DNA from 2 places in the Streptomyces sp. NPDC050315 genome. Region 1 is predicted to be linked to the other one. Evidence: predicted binding sites of a transcription regulator. Region 1 holds the regulator's gene; the other holds the start of a gene.

Region 1 (7,810 bases):
CCGGCACGGCACGCTCCTGATAGGCCGGTCCGGACTGCTCCGCTTCCCCGACGAGGTCGTCTCGCTCATCGAGGACCTGGCGGGGCGGGTGGCCCGGGCCCTCGCCACCGCGGACGCCTACAGCCGTCAGGAGCGCATCAGCCGGGTGCTGCAGCGCCGGCTGCTGCCCGGCCGCCGCCCCGACGTGCCGGGCGTGGCCTCGGCCGTGGTGTACGAACCGCGCGAGGGCGCCTGGGCGGGCGGCGACTTCTGGGACCTCTTCCAGGCGGGCGAGGGCCGCTGGTGCTTCATGCTCGGCGACGTCTGCGGCAGCGGCCCGGAGGCCGCCGCCGTCACGGGCCTGGCCCGCCCGGTGCTGCGGCTGCTGGCCCGCGAGGGGTACGGCGTCGGCGACGTACTGGACCGGCTGAACCGCACGGTCGCGCGGGAGTCCGCCGACTCCGTGGCCGCGGTGGCCGCCGCGGTGGTGGAGGCCGGCTCCGAGGCGGAGCTGCAGCCCGGCTACCGCGAGGAGAGCGAGCAGACCCGCTTCCTCTCCCTCCTGTACGGCGAGATCGTCCCGTACGAGGACGGCACCGGCGGCGCCCGCTGCACGCTCGCCAGCGCCGGACACCCGCTGCCGCTGGTCCTCGGCACGGACGGCACGGTGCGGGCGGTCGCCGCGCCGCAGATGCTGCTCGGTGTGCTGGAGGAGACCGAGTACGAGAGCGAGTCCTTCGACCTGGCGCCCGGCGAGACGCTGCTGTGCGTCACCGACGGGGTGACCGAGCGCCGCTCGGGCAGCCGGCTCTTCGACGACGAGGACGGCCTCGCGCAGGCCCTCGCCGAGTGCGCGGGGCTGGGCGCCGACGGCGTCGCCGAGCACCTCCGGTGCCGCGTGCACGCCTTCGGTCCGACCCCGCCGGACGACGACCTGGCACTGCTGGTGCTGCAGGCGGTACCGGGGCCGTAGCCGGGCGGCGGGCCCGTGGCCGGGCTTCGTCGGCGGCCGGCGGAAGGGATCACTCCCCGAGTGCCGGACAATGGCGGTATGCCTTCTGCACTCCCCGACGGTGAGCCCATGCCCGAGGACGGGGCGCTGCCCGCCGCCGCCCTGGCCGGAGCGGGCGAGCGGCCCCTCGGGTTCTATCTGCACGTGCCGTACTGCGCGACCCGCTGCGGATACTGCGACTTCAACACCTACACCGCGAGCGAGCTGCGCGGCTCCGGCGGCGCGCTCGCCTCCCGCGAGAACTACGCCGACACGGTCGTCGAGGAGATCCGCCTCGCCCGCAAGGTGCTCGGCGCCGACCCCCGCCCCGTCGAGACGGTCTTCGTCGGCGGCGGCACGCCGACCCTCCTCCCGGCCGTCGACCTCTCCCGCATGCTCGCCGCGATCCGCGACGAATTCGGCCTCGCGCCGGACGCGGAGATCACCACGGAGGCGAACCCGGAGTCGGTGGACCCGAGGTACCTGGCGGAGCTGCGAGCCGGGGGCTTCAACCGCGTCTCCTTCGGCATGCAGAGCGCCCGCCAGCACGTCCTGAAGATCCTCGACCGTACGCACACGCCCGGGCGCCCCGAGGCGTGCGTCGCCGAGGCCCGCGCCGCCGGCTTCGACCACGTCAACCTCGACCTGATCTACGGCACGCCCGGCGAGACGGACGACGACTGGAAGGCCTCCCTCGACGCCGCGATCGGCGCCGGCCCCGACCACGTCTCCGCGTACGCGCTGATCGTCGAGGAGGGCACCCAGCTCGCCCGCCGCATCCGCCGCGGCGAGGTCCCGATGACCGACGACGACGAGCACGCCGACCGCTACCTCATCGCCGAGGAAGCCCTCACCGCCGCGGGCTTCACCTGGTACGAGGTCTCCAACTGGGCCACGTCGGAGCCGGCCCGCTGCCGCCACAACGAGCTGTACTGGACCGGCGCCGACTGGTGGGGCGCGGGCCCCGGCGCCCACAGCCACGTCGGCGGCGTCCGCTGGTGGAACGCGAAGCACCCCGGCGCATATGCGCAGGCGCTGAGCGAGGGCCGCTCCCCGGGGGCCGGCCGCGAGCTCCTCGCGCCCGAGGACCGCCGCGTGGAGCGCATCCTCCTGGAGCTGAGACTGGCGGCGGGCTGCCCCCTGGACCTGCTCGCCCCTGCGGGCGCAAAGGCAGCAGAGCGCGCGCTGTCGGACGGCCTGCTGGAGCCGGGCCCGTACGAGGAGGGCCGGGCGGTGCTGACGCTGCGGGGCCGCTTGCTGGCCGACGCCGTGGTGCGCGACCTGGTCGATTAGCCGGCCGGCGCCGTAACAAAATCGATCAGCTCCTCCACCCGCCCCAGCAGTGCCGGCTCAAGATCCTTGTACGAGTGGACCGAGCCGAGGATGCGTTGCCAGGCGGCGCCCGTGTTCTCCGGCCAGCCGAGGGACCGGCAGACGCCCGTTTTCCAGTCCTGGCCGTGGGGGATCGAGGGCCACCCCGGGATGCCTACCGAGGCGGGCTTCACGGCCTCCCAGATGTCGATGTACGGGTGGCCGACGATCAGGACGTTCGCGTCCGTGACCGAGGCCGCGATGCGGGATTCCTTGGAGCCGGGGACGAGGTGGTCGACGAGGACGCCGAGGCGGGCGTCCGGGCCGGGGGAGAAGGAGCGGACGATCGCCGGGAGGTCGTCGATGCCCTCCAGGTACTCCACCACCACGCCCTCGATGCGCAGGTCGTCGCCCCAGACGCGTTCGACCAGCTCCGCGTCGTGGCGGCCCTCCACGTAGATGCGGCCGGCGCGGGCGACGCGGGCGCGGGCGCCCGGGACGGCGAGGGAGCCGGAGGCCGTGCGCTGCGGGCCCCGGGGGCGTGCGGGCGCGGCGGAGGGGCGTACGAGAGTGACGACCTTGCCTTCGAGGAGGAAGCCGCGCGGGGTCATCGGGAAGACGCGGTGTTTGCCGAAGCGGTCCTCCAGGGTGACGGTCAGGCCCTCGGCCGTCTTCTCGCAGCGGACGACGGCACCGCAGTAGCCGGTGGTGACCTCCTCGACGACGAGGTCCGGCTCGGCGGGGACCTCGGGCGCGGGGCGCTGCTTCTTCCAAGGGGGAGTGAGGTCGGGGCCGTATTCTCTGCTGCGCATTCGACAGACGATATGCGGGGAGCGGGGCGCCCGTGCGGGCTATTCGGGCGACACGCCGAAGCGGCGGGCCAGCTCGTCGCGCTGGGTGCGGACGAAGCGGGCATCCACGACGGCGCCGTGGCCGGGGACGTAGCGGGCGTCCTCGCCGCCGAGGGAGAGGAGCCGGTCCAGCGCGGCCGGCCAGCAGGCGGGCAGCGCGTCCGGGCCGGCCTGCGGCTCGCCCGACTCCTCGACGAGGTCGCCGCAGAACACCACCTCGGGTTCGCCCGCGCCGCCCCGCACGCACACCGCCAGGTCGTGCGCGCTGTGCCCGGGACCGACGTTCGCCAGTAGGACGTGCCGGTCGCCAAGATCGAGCGTGCGTTCGCCGCAGACCGCGTGCTGCGGGACCACCAGGGTGTCCACCGCCTCGGCCGCCGCGTCCGGATCGGCCCCGTTCCGTACCGCGTCGCCGAGCAGCGCCTCCGGCTCGCGGCGCAGCAGCTCGGCCATCCCGGTCGCCCCGAAGACCGTCACACCCGCGAACGCCGCCGTGCCCAGTACATGATCGAAGTGCGGGTGGGTGAGGGCGATGTGGGACACCTCACGGCCCAGCACGCCACGCACCTGGCGGCGCAGCTCGGCGCCCTCGGCCAGCCCGGACCCGGTGTCGACCAGGAGGACGCCGGTGGCACCGGCCACGACGCCGACCGTGGCGTCCCAGTGCGGCAGCCGGCGTCGGGCGACCCCGTCGGCGAGCCGCTCCCACCCTGCCTCTTCCCAACTCGTGCGCATACCGCGACGCTAGCCCGGATACGCCGAAATCGCGCGCGGCCGACCGGCTGACCTGGGCGTATCCCGGGGACACGGACCGGCCGCGGCACGATACGGTGGCCCGCCGGGCCGCGCGCCGCGGTGCCCGGCCTTGCCCTGCCCGTGCTACCCGGCCGTACACTGGTTCAGGGTTTGGCACTCGGACCGGTCGAGTGCCAGGGACAGCCGGCCGGACCCCGGCCGGACAGGCGGCCGCAGCGGCCCAGGGGAGAGCGCGGGACTGGAGGTGTGCGCGATGCTCAGCGAACGCAGACTCGAAGTGCTGCGTGCCATCGTCCAGGACTACGTGGGCACCGAGGAGCCGGTCGGCTCCAAGGCCCTCACGGAGCGCCACCGGCTCGGCGTCTCGCCGGCCACGGTCCGCAACGACATGGCGGTGCTGGAGGAGGAGGGCTTCATCGCCCAGCCTCACACGAGCGCCGGACGCATCCCCACCGACAAGGGCTACCGCCTCTTCGTCGACAAGCTGGCGGCCGTCAAGCCGCTCTCCGGCCCCGAGCGCCGGGCGATCCACAGCTTCCTCGACAGCGCGGTGGACCTCGACGACGTCGTGGCGCGTACGGTACGGCTGCTCGCGCAGCTGACCCGGCAGGTCGCGGTGGTCCAGTACCCCTCGCTGACCCGGTCCACCGTCCGGCACGTCGAGCTGCTGTCGCTGGCCCCGGCCCGGCTGATGCTCGTCCTGATCACGGACACCGGGCGGGTCGAGCAGCGCATGATCGACTGCCCCGCGCCGTTCGGCGAAACGTCCCTGGCGGACCTGCGGGCCCGGCTGAACAGCAGGGTCGTGGGGCGCCGGTTCACCGATGTGCCGCAGCTGGTGCAGGACCTCCCCGAGTCCTTCGAGGCGGAGGACCGCGGCACGGTCTCGACAGTGCTGTCGGTGTTGCTGGAGACTCTGGTGGAGGAGACCGAAGAGCGGCTGATGATCGGCGGTACCGCCAATCTCACGCGCTTCGGACATGATTTCCCGCTGACGATCCGGCCGGTGCTGGAGGCACTCGAGGAGCAGGTCGTGCTCCTCAAGCTGCTGGGAGAGGCCAAGGATTCGAGCATGACCGTGCGCATCGGGCACGAGAACGCTCACGAGGGCCTCACTTCCACATCGGTCGTCGCCGTCGGCTACGGTTCGGGCGACGAGGCAGTCGCCAAACTCGGCGTGGTCGGACCGACCCGCATGGACTACCCCGGAACGATGGGAGCGGTACGCGCAGTGGCACGTTACGTCGGACAGATCCTGGCGGAGTCGTAAGTGGCCACGGACTATTACGCGGTCCTCGGTGTCAGCCGCGACGCCTCGCAGGACCAGATCAAGAAGGCTTTCCGGCGGCTGGCGCGCGAGCTGCACCCGGACGTGAACCCGGATCCCAAGACCCAGGAGCGGTTCAAGGAGATCAACGCCGCTTACGAGGTGCTGTCGGACCCGCAGAAGAAGCAGGTCTACGACCTCGGCGGCGACCCGATGTCCCAGGGCGGCGGCGCGGGCGGCGCCGGCTTCGGCGCGGGCTTCGGCAATTTCTCCGACATCATGGACGCGTTCTTCGGCACGGCGTCGCAGCGCGGGCCGCGCTCGCGCACCCGCCGCGGCCAGGACGCGATGATCCGGCTGGACGTGGAGCTGCACGAGGCCGCGTTCGGTACGACCAAGGACATCCAGGTCGACACCGCGATCGTGTGCACGACCTGTACGGGCGAGGGCGCCGCGCCCGGCACCTCCGCGCAGACCTGTGACATGTGCCGAGGCCGCGGTGAGGTCTCGCAGGTCACCCGGTCCTTCCTGGGCCAGGTCATGACCTCGCGGCCCTGCCCGCAGTGCCAGGGCTTCGGCACGGTCGTGCCGACCCCGTGCCCCGAGTGCGCGGGCGACGGCCGCATCCGGTCCCGCCGTACGCTCACGGTCAAGATCCCGGCCGGTGTCGACAACGGCACCCGGATCCAGCTCGCGGGCGAGGGCGAGGTCGGCCCCGGCGGCGGCCCCGCCGGCGACCTGTACGTCGAGATCCACGAGGTCGCGCACCCGGTCTTCCAGCGCCGCGGCGACGACCTGCACTGCACGGTCACGATCCCGATGACCGCGGCGGCGCTGGGCACGAAGTGCCCGCTGGAGACGCTGGACGGGGTCCGGGACGTCGACATCCGGCCCGGCACCCAGTCCGGCCAGTCGATCCCGCTGCACGGCTGCGGCATCACGCACCTGCGCGGCGGCGGCCGCGGTGACCTCGTCGTACACGTCGAGGTTCAGACCCCCGGCAAGCTCGACCCGGAGCAGGAAGAGCTGCTGCGCCGCCTGGCCAAGCTCCGCGGCGAGGAACGCCCGACGGGACAGTTCCAGCCGGGGCAGCAGGGGCTGTTCTCGCGCCTGAAGGACGCCTTCAACGGACGGTAGAAACCGTAGAACTGTGTGTACGCGTCACGGTCGCCCCGATTCCAGGGACGGCCGTGACGCGTGACACGATGTGGGCATGTCCACCGCGCTGACCGATCTGTGCCGCCACCCGATCGTGCAGGCCCCCATGGCGGGCGGCGCCTCGTGTCCCGAGCTGACCGCCGCCGTCAGCGCGGCCGGCGGTCTGGGCTTTCTCGCGGCCGGATACAAGACGGCCGACGGCATGTACCAGGAGATCAAGCAGGTACGCGGGCTGACCGACCGCCCCTTCGGCGTGAACCTCTTCATGCCGCAGCCGGAGCTCGCCGACGCCGCCGCCGTCGAGGTCTACCGCGAACAGCTCGCGGGCGAGGCCACCTGGTACGAGACCGAGCTCGGCGACACCGCGGGCTCCGCCGACGACGGGTACGACGCCAAGCTCGCGATCCTGCTCGAGGACCCCGTGCCGGTGGTCTCCTTCACCTTCGGCTGCCCCGACCGCAAGACCCTGCAGGCCCTCGACAGGGCCGGTACGTACACCGTTGTCACCGCCACCACGGCCGCCGAGGCACGCGCCGCGCAGGAGGCGGGCGCCGACGCCGTGTGCGTCCAGGGCATAGAGGCGGGCGGCCACCAGGGCACGCACCGCGACGACCCGCAGAGCGACGGCACCGGCGCGGGCGTCGGCCTGCTCACGCTGATCGCCGAGGTCCGCGCGGCCGTCCGGCTGCCGGTGATCGCCGCGGGCGGGCTGATGCGCGGCGCGCAGATCGCCGCCGTACTGACGGCGGGCGCGGCCGCGGCCCAGCTCGGCACGGCCTTCCTGCCCTGCCCCGAGTCCGGCGCCCACCCGCTGCACAAGCAGGCCCTGACCGACCACCTCTTCACTCGTACGGAGCTGACCCGGGCGTTCTCCGGCCGTCCGGCGCGCGGCCTGGCGAACCGTTTCCTGCGCGAGCACGGCCCGTACGCCCCGGCCGCCTATCCGGCCGTCCACTACCTCACCTCCCCGGTCCGCAAGGCCGCCGCCAAGGCCGGCGACCCGCAGGCCATGAACCTGTGGGCGGGCCAGGGCCACCGGCTGGCCCGGCAGCTGCCCGCGGGCGAGCTGATGGAGGTACTGGTGGCCGAACTGGCCGCCGCACGCGGCACGTTGCAGCAAGGAGCCACCTCATGACCGCACCGGTCTTCCTCGTCGAACCGGACACGCTGGCCGCCGCCGCACCGGGGGCGACGCTCACCCTGGACGGCCCGGAAGGGCGGCACGCGGTGTCCGTACGGCGGCTGCGCGCCGGCGAGGAGATCGTGCTGACGGACGGCGCGGGCACCGGCGCGTACGGGACGGTCGCCGCGGTCGAGGGCAAGGACCGCCTCGAGGTCGCGGTGACGGAGGTACGGACCGAGGCGGCGCCGCGGCCGCGCATCACCGTCGTACAGGCGCTGCCCAAGGGCGACCGCGGTGAACTGGCCGTGGAGACCATGACCGAGACCGGCGTGGACGCGATCGTGCCGTGGCAGGCGGCCCGCTGTGTGACGCAG
Region 2 (7,810 bases), on a different contig from region 1:
GGCAACCCTCCAGCCGGTCTTGCCGCCAGGACGCTGATGTCCGCCGCGCGAGGCTCCCGGCTAGGGAAGGTGCCAAATCCGTCTCGCGGCGAGATGCGTCGCGAGGAAGATGAGGAGAAAGGGCCTCGCCTCCATGGCTGTGCAAGCTGCTGAAAGCACCACCACCGTCTCCCTCGGTCCCGCCGCCGCGCTGTCCTGCCGCGAGTGCGGTACGCGCTTCGCGCTCGGCCCGATCTTCGCGTGCCAGGAATGTTTCGGGCCGCTCGAAGTGGCGTACGACCTGCCGAGCGGCGACCCCGAGGGCCTGAAGAAGCAGATCGAGGCCGGTCCGGACAACATCTGGCGGTACGCGCCGCTGCTGCCCGTCCCCGCCGACGTGGCCGACAAGCCCAACCTCAACCCGGGCTTCACCAAGCTGGTCAAGGCCGACCGCCTCGCCGCCGAACTGGGTGTCACCGGCGGCCTGTACGTGAAGGACGACTCCGGCAACCCGACGCACTCCTTCAAGGACCGCGTCGTGGCCATCGCCGTCGAGGCGGCCCGCGCCTTCGGCTTCACCACCCTGTCCTGCTCCTCCACCGGCAACCTGGCCGGTGCGGTCGGCGCCGCCGCGCGCCGGGCCGGCTTCAAGTCCTGCGTGTTCATCCCGCACGACCTGGAGGCGGGCAAGGTCGTCATGGCTGCGGTCTACGGCGGCGACCTGGTCGGCATCGAGGGCAACTACGACGACGTCAACCGCTTCTGCTCCGAGCTCATCGGTGACCCGCTGGGCGAGGGCTGGGGCTTTGTGAACGTCAACCTCCGCCCGTACTACGGCGAGGGCTCCAAGACGCTCGCGTACGAGATCTGCGAGCAGCTCGGCTGGGAGCTGCCGGACCAGCTGGTCATCCCGATCGCCTCGGGCTCGCAGCTCACGAAGATCGACAAGGGGCTCAAGGAGCTCATCAAGCTCGGCCTGGTCGAGGACAAGCCGTACAAGATCTTCGGCGCCCAGGCCGAGGGCTGCTCGCCGGTGTCCACCGCCTTCAAGGCCGGCCACGACGTCGTACGCCCGCAGAAGCCGAACACCATCGCCAAGTCGCTGGCCATCGGCAACCCGGCGGACGGCCCGTACGTGCTCGACATCGCCCGCCGCACCGGCGGTGCCGTCGAGGACGTCAACGACGAGCAGGTCGTGGAAGCGATCAAGCTGCTCGCCCGCACGGAGGGCATCTTCGCGGAGACCGCGGGCGGCGTGACCGTCGGCGTCACCAAGAAGCTGATCGAGAACGGGCAGATCGACCCGGCGAAGTCGCTGGTCGTCCTGAACACCGGGGACGGCCTGAAGACGCTGGACGCCGTGGCGCCGACCACCGGCCCGACCGCGACCATCCGCCCGAGCCTGGACGCGTTCCGCGAGGCCGGCCTCGACAAGTAAGCGCCGCCCCGCCAGGCAGGCCCCGCACTCGTTTCCCCGGAACCCGGAAGGTAGAACCACATGAGCGTCAACGTCCGCATCCCCACCATCCTCCGCACCTACACCGGCGGCCAGGCCGAGGTCCCCGCCGAGGGTGCGAACCTCTCCGAGGTCATCGCGGACCTGGAGAAGAACCACAACGGCATCGCGGCCCGCGTCCTGGACGACCAGGGCAAGCTGCGCCGCTTCGTGAACGTGTACGTCAACGACGACGACGTGCGCTTCGAGGGCGGCCTGGAGACGGTGACGCCGGACGGCGCCAGCGTCTCGATCATTCCCGCGGTGGCCGGCGGCTGCTGAAGCCCGCTCTTTCGTAAAACCGGCGGCGCACGCCCTTAGTGCGCCCTGTGTGCGCCCCCTGTGCACCGCTTCGTGGGTGACCGCATACGCCTCCTGGAATCGCCCCGTCCGCAGCAAAAGCGGACGGGGCGATTCCATGTCGTTAAAGGCGATACAGTTGAGGTGAATCCTCTTCGCGCGCGTGCCCGACGCATATGAGAACGCGACAAGATGTGCTCAAAGTGTGTGCGCATTTTGTCGCGTTGATGAGCTATGCCCGGCCCGGCTTGCCCAGAATTATTGAGACTTCGCCGTAAATCGGCGAATGGTCGTGGGCAGAATTCTCGTCCGATTGACCTGTTGCGCTGGGCATCGGTGCAGATACATTCAGCGGCGGTCGACGCGTTCCGGCGCACACCCTCCTTGGGGGTGAGGTCTGACCCGGGTCCGCGGAGTGCGGTCCTGCGCAAGGGCCAGCAATAGGGGAGTTAGGAATGGCTCAGGGCACCGTCAAGTGGTTCAACGCGGAGAAGGGGTACGGCTTCATCGCGGTCGACGGTGGTGCGGATGTTTTCGTCCACTACAGCGCGATCCAGATGGACGGCTACCGCACCCTTGAGGAAGGTCAGCGGGTCGAGTTCGAGATCTCGCAGGGCCAGAAGGGGCCGCAGGCGGACATGGTTCGCGTGGCCGGCTGAGCGCCGACCGACTGCAGCGTACGGAGGCCCGTGCTCCCCGAGGGGGAGTGCGGGCCTCTCGTTGTGCGCGCGTGCGCGCCGACCCGGGCCCTTGCGGCGCCGCCGCGCGATCCCGCAGGGTGGGCAGAGGCGCTTGCACTCGCGGGGGCCGAGTGCTAATCATTGCGTTAGCACTCTGAAGGTGAGAGTGACAGAACTTCGGATCGGGCCGGTGAGGTCCGCGGCCCGGTGGGGCAGGGAACCACTGGGCTGCAGGCCGTCCGTCGCGGGCACCGGCGCGGTCCACTGCGTTTCCACCCCTGTCCGGGAGGACCACTTCACATGGCCAAGATCATCGCGTTCGACGAGGAGGCACGGCGCGGTCTCGAGCGCGGGATGAACCAGCTCGCCGACGCCGTCAAGGTCACCCTTGGCCCCAAGGGCCGCAACGTCGTCCTTGAGAAGAAGTGGGGCGCCCCCACGATCACCAACGATGGTGTCTCCATCGCCAAGGAGATCGAGCTCGAGGACCCGTACGAGAAGATCGGCGCCGAGCTGGTCAAGGAGGTCGCGAAGAAGACGGACGACGTCGCCGGTGACGGCACGACGACCGCGACCGTCCTGGCCCAGGCCCTGGTCCGCGAGGGCCTGCGCAACGTCGCGGCCGGCGCCAACCCGATGGCCCTGAAGCGCGGCATCGAGCGCGCCGTCGAGGCCGTCTCCGCCGCCCTGCTGGAGCAGGCGAAGGATGTGGAGACCAAGGAGCAGATCGCCTCCACCGCCTCCATCTCCGCCGCCGACACCCAGATCGGCGAGCTCATCGCCGAGGCCATGGACAAGGTCGGCAAGGAAGGCGTCATCACCGTCGAGGAGTCCCAGACCTTCGGTCTGGAGCTGGAGCTCACCGAGGGTATGCGCTTCGACAAGGGCTACATCTCGGCGTACTTCGCCACCGACATGGAGCGTATGGAGGCGTCGCTCGACGACCCGTACATCCTGATCGTCAACTCCAAGATCTCCAACGTGAAGGACCTCCTTCCGCTGCTGGAGAAGGTCATGCAGTCGGGCAAGCCGCTGCTGATCATCGCGGAGGACGTCGAGGGCGAGGCCCTGTCGACCCTGGTCGTCAACAAGATCCGTGGCACCTTCAAGTCCGTCGCCGTGAAGGCCCCGGGCTTCGGTGACCGCCGCAAGGCCATGCTCGGCGACATCGCCATCCTCACCGGTGGCACCGTCATCTCCGAGGAGGTCGGCCTCAAGCTCGAGAACGCCGGTCTGGACCTCCTGGGCCGCGCCCGCAAGGTCGTCATCACCAAGGACGAGACCACCATCGTCGACGGTGCCGGTGACAGCGAGCAGGTTCAGGGCCGCGTCAACCAGATCCGCGCCGAGATCGAGAACTCGGACAGCGACTACGACCGCGAGAAGCTGCAGGAGCGCCTGGCGAAGCTCGCCGGCGGTGTTGCGGTCATCAAGGCCGGTGCCGCGACCGAGGTCGAGCTCAAGGAGCGCAAGCACCGCATCGAGGACGCCGTGCGCAACGCGAAGGCGGCCGTCGAGGAGGGCATCGTCGCCGGCGGTGGCGTCGCCCTGCTGCAGGCCTCCTCGGTCTTCGAGAAGCTGGAGCTCGAGGGCGACGAGGCCACCGGTGCCGCCGCTGTGAAGCTGGCCCTGGAGGCCCCGCTGAAGCAGATCTCCGTCAACGGCGGCCTCGAGGGCGGCGTCGTGGTGGAGAAGGTGCGCAACCTGGCCGTCGGCCACGGTCTGAACGCCGCGACCGGCGAGTACGTCGACATGATCGCCGAGGGCATCATCGACCCCGCCAAGGTCACCCGCTCCGCGCTGCAGAACGCCGCCTCCATCGCGGCGCTCTTCCTCACCACCGAGGCCGTCATCGCCGACAAGCCGGAGAAGGCCGCCGCGGCCGCCCCGGGCGGCATGCCGGGCGGTGACATGGACTTCTGATCCACCCTTCCGGGACGGATCAGCTGTTCATCGCTGTACGAACCGAGGGCGGCACCCCCATCGCGGGGGGTGCCGCCCTCGGGCGTTTCCACGGCTGTCGTGGCTGTCGTACTGCCGGTCAGACGGACGCGGTCTCCTTCGCCGGGCCGTGGGTGCCCGGCCGGGCGCCGCCCGAAGACGCGGCCTGCACCGTCTCCTTGCCCGCGTTCAGCTCCGCGAGCATCTGCTTGCTGAAGCCGAAGAAGTACGTGACCAGGAAGCCGACGACGTAGCCCGCGAGGAGGCCGACGGCGTAGATGAGGGCCGTGGGGCCCAGGTCGTGGTTGCCCTTGAGGAGTGGGAAGAGGGCCCAGCCGGAGGGGCCGATGGCGGTGGAGCCGACGGCCGTGCCGAGCTGGTTCAGCAGGCCGACGAAGGCGCCGCCGAACGCGCCGCCGACGCAGGCGGTGATGAACGGCCGGCCGAGCGGGAGCGAGACGCCGTAGATCAGCGGCTCGCCGACGCCGAGGAAGCCGGCGGGGAGGGCGGACTTGATGGTCGTACGGATCGAGCCGTTGCGGGGGAGGCGGAGGTAGACGGCGATGGCCGCGCCCACCTGGCCCGCGCCCGCCATGGCGAGGATCGGCAGCAGGACCGTGTAGCTCTGCTGCTCGATGAGGGTGGTGTGGATGGGGATGAGGGCCTGGTGCAGGCCGAGCATCACCAGCGGGAGGAAGAGGCCGCCGAGGACGAAGCCGGCGAGCGCGCCGCCGTGGGCGAGGAGCCAGTTGGCGGCCGTACCGATCGCGGCGGACACCTCGCCCGCCGCGTACATCAGGCCGAAGATCGTCACCAGGCCGGTGAGCAGGACCGTGAGGGTCGGGGTGACCAGGACGTCCAGGGACTCCGGCACCCATCTGCGGCACCACTTCTCGATGTACACCGCCAGTACCGCGGCGCCCAGCGCGCCCAGTACGCCGCCCTGGCCGGGGGAGAGCTTCTGGCCGAACGCGGTGATGTCCGCGACGCCCGGGAAGACGATGATCGCGGCGACCGCGCCGCCGAGGATCGGGGTGCCGCCGAACTCCTTCGCCGCGTTGTAGCCGACGAACACCGCGATCAGGGCCATGAAGCCGGAGGCGATGGCGGTGAGCGCGGGGACGAGCGTGGGCAGCCAGCCGAGGTTGGTGAGCAGGCCGTTGATGCCCGCGATGATGCCGCAGCCGATGAGTGCGGGAATCAGCGGGACGAAGATGTTCGCGATCCGGCGGAGGAACAGCTTGAAGGGGGTGGCGTTCGCCGCCTTCCGGCGCGCCTTGATGGCGGCACCCTGAGCGGCCAGCTCGTCGGCGGTGGTGGTGGGGGCGGACGGCGACCCGGGGGCGGGCTCGGGGGAGGCCGGGGCCGGGCCGGGCGCCGCCCCGCGCTCCTCCTCGACCAGCTCTTCGAAGACGGGCGTGACGCGGGCGACCGTACCGGGGCCGAGCACGATTTGGTACGTGTCGTCCTCGACCACCCCCATGACGGCCGGCAGCGCCTTGAGCGCGTCGTCCTGGACCAGCGAACGGTCCTTGATGCCGAGGCGCAGCCGGGTCATGCAGTGGGCGATGGAGGTGATGTTGGCAGCGCCGCCGACGAGGGGCAGGAGCGCGGCGGCGGTGGCGCGGTTCTTGTCCGGGGCGGAGTTCCCCTGGGGAGATGCAGAGGTCATGTGCGAGGCGCTGTTCTGTCGGAGGATGCGCCGCGGGGGCGCGGGGCAGCGGCGCCTCCCCGGGGGAGGAGGGCGCCGGGCGGTCAGCTTTCCTTGGCGGCGGCCTGGAGCGCGGCGCGCAGATGGCCGTGGGAGTCGGCGAGCAGCCGGGCCGCGGTGGGCCCGTCCACGGAGCCGAGGAGCACCAGGATGGCGTGCTTCACCTCGCCGTCGGTGGCGGCGAGCGCTTCCTCGATCTCCGTGTCGGACGCGCCCGTGGCGAGCGCGACGATGCGGCGGGAGCGGGCCCGCAGCTTGTCGTTGGACGCGCGGACGTCGACCATCAGGTTTCCGTAGGTCTTGCCCAGCCGGATCATCGTGATCGTCGAGAGCATGTTCAGGACCAGCTTCTGGGCCGTGCCGGCCTTCAGGCGGGTCGAGCCGGTCAGCAGCTCGGGGCCGACGACGACCTCGATGCCGTGGTCGGCGGCGGCCGCGAGCGCGGAGCCGGCGTTGCACGACAGGCCGACGGTCAGCGCGCCCTGGGCACGGGCGTGCTCGATGGCCCCGATGGCGTACGGCGTGCGGCCCGAGGCGGAGATGCCGACCACCGTGTCCTCGGCGGTCAGCGCCAGCGCGTCCAGCTCGGCGGCGGCCAGGTCCTTGCTGTCCTCGGCGCCCTCCACGGCGGTGATCATGGCGGGCGGGCCGCCCGCGATCAGCCCGATCACCGCTTCGGGATCGGTGTTGAACGTGGGCGGGCACTCGCTGGCGTCCAGGATGCCGAGCCGCCCGGCCGTGCCGGCCCCGGCGTAGATCAGCCGGCCGCCGCGGGCCATCCGCGCGGCGATGCCGTCGATGGCGGCGGCGATCCGCGGCAGCTGCTCGGCGACGGCGGTGGGAACGGTGGCGTCCTCGCCGTTCATCGTGCGGGCGATCTCCAGGGTGGAGCGCCGGTCGATCTCGGCGAGCTCCGGCCGGAACGCCTCGGTGGTGAGGGTGTCCAGCTGGGCTCGCAGGGTGGCGTGGTCAGCGGTGGAAGTCATGGCGGTGGGGGCTCTCCGAGTACGGCTGAGGGAGGCGGGTGCGGTGGGCGGTCAGCGGGGGCGGGGGGAGTGGCGGTGGGCCAGGGCCTCGTACGAAGCGGAGAGGGCGGGCGCCGCCGTTTCGTACGTGCGCTGGGCGACGCCGACGAAGAGGCAGTCGACGACGAGCAGCTGGCTCGTGCGCGAGGACATGGCCGCCGGGCGCAGCTCGCTCTCGCGCGCCGTGGACGTGGTCAGTATGTGATCGGCGTACGCGGCGATCTCGCCGTCCGGGCGGCCGGTGACCGCGATGGTCGTCGCGCCGCGGTCGAAGGCGACCCGCAGCGGCTCTATGACGTCCGTGGTGCGTCCGGAGTGGGTGATCGCGACGGCGACGTCACCGGCCCGCATCTGCACGGCGTTCGTCACCGCGAGGTGCGGGTCGGAGTGGGCGTGCGCGATCAGGCCGATGCGCAGCAGCTTCTGGGCCAGGTCCTGGCCGACGAGGCTGGAGGCGCCGATGCCGTACACATCGATCCTGCGGGCGGCGGAGAGCGCGGCCACGGCCGCCTCCAGCTGGGTGGTGTCCAGCGCGGCGGCGGTGTCGGCGAGGCACTGCTGTTCTTCCTGCGCGAGCTTGGCGACCACGTCCGTGAGCGAGTCGTCGACCGCTATGTCGGCCGTGACGGCGGGCGCGCGGCCCGCGGCCTGCTGGGCGGCGAGGGCGGCGAGCGCCAGC

Evidence for each region. Region 1 encodes HrcA, which represses chaperone genes, less so after heat shock. Its sites were predicted from a motif close to TTNGCACTCNGNNNNNCNGAGTGCNAA; they were not measured.
Region 2: the regulator HrcA is predicted to act here: its motif matches at 2,566-2,592, upstream of groL (chaperonin GroEL).

The regions. Positions count from the first base shown of each region.
Region 1 covers NZ_JBFAKN010000002.1:810,069-817,878, reverse strand. Annotated here, with positions in the region: gene AB0I82_RS10665 (SpoIIE family protein phosphatase) at 1-952, shown strand, start outside; gene hemW (radical SAM family heme chaperone HemW) at 1,031-2,263, shown strand; gene AB0I82_RS10655 (DUF3097 domain-containing protein) at 2,260-3,093, opposite strand; gene AB0I82_RS10650 (MBL fold metallo-hydrolase) at 3,133-3,867, opposite strand; gene hrcA (heat-inducible transcriptional repressor HrcA) at 4,142-5,158, shown strand; gene dnaJ (molecular chaperone DnaJ) at 5,159-6,292, shown strand; gene AB0I82_RS10635 (nitronate monooxygenase) at 6,369-7,448, shown strand; gene AB0I82_RS10630 (16S rRNA (uracil(1498)-N(3))-methyltransferase) at 7,445-7,810, shown strand, end outside.
Region 2 covers NZ_JBFAKN010000009.1:269,939-277,748, reverse strand. Annotated here, with positions in the region: SAM riboswitch class I at 1-116, shown strand, start outside; gene thrC (threonine synthase) at 134-1,417, shown strand; gene AB0I82_RS30355 (MoaD/ThiS family protein) at 1,478-1,756, shown strand; gene AB0I82_RS30350 (cold-shock protein) at 2,230-2,433, shown strand; gene groL (chaperonin GroEL) at 2,755-4,377, shown strand; gene AB0I82_RS30340 (PTS transporter subunit EIIC) at 4,496-6,067, opposite strand; gene murQ (N-acetylmuramic acid 6-phosphate etherase) at 6,151-7,092, opposite strand; gene AB0I82_RS30330 (MurR/RpiR family transcriptional regulator) at 7,144-7,810, opposite strand, start outside.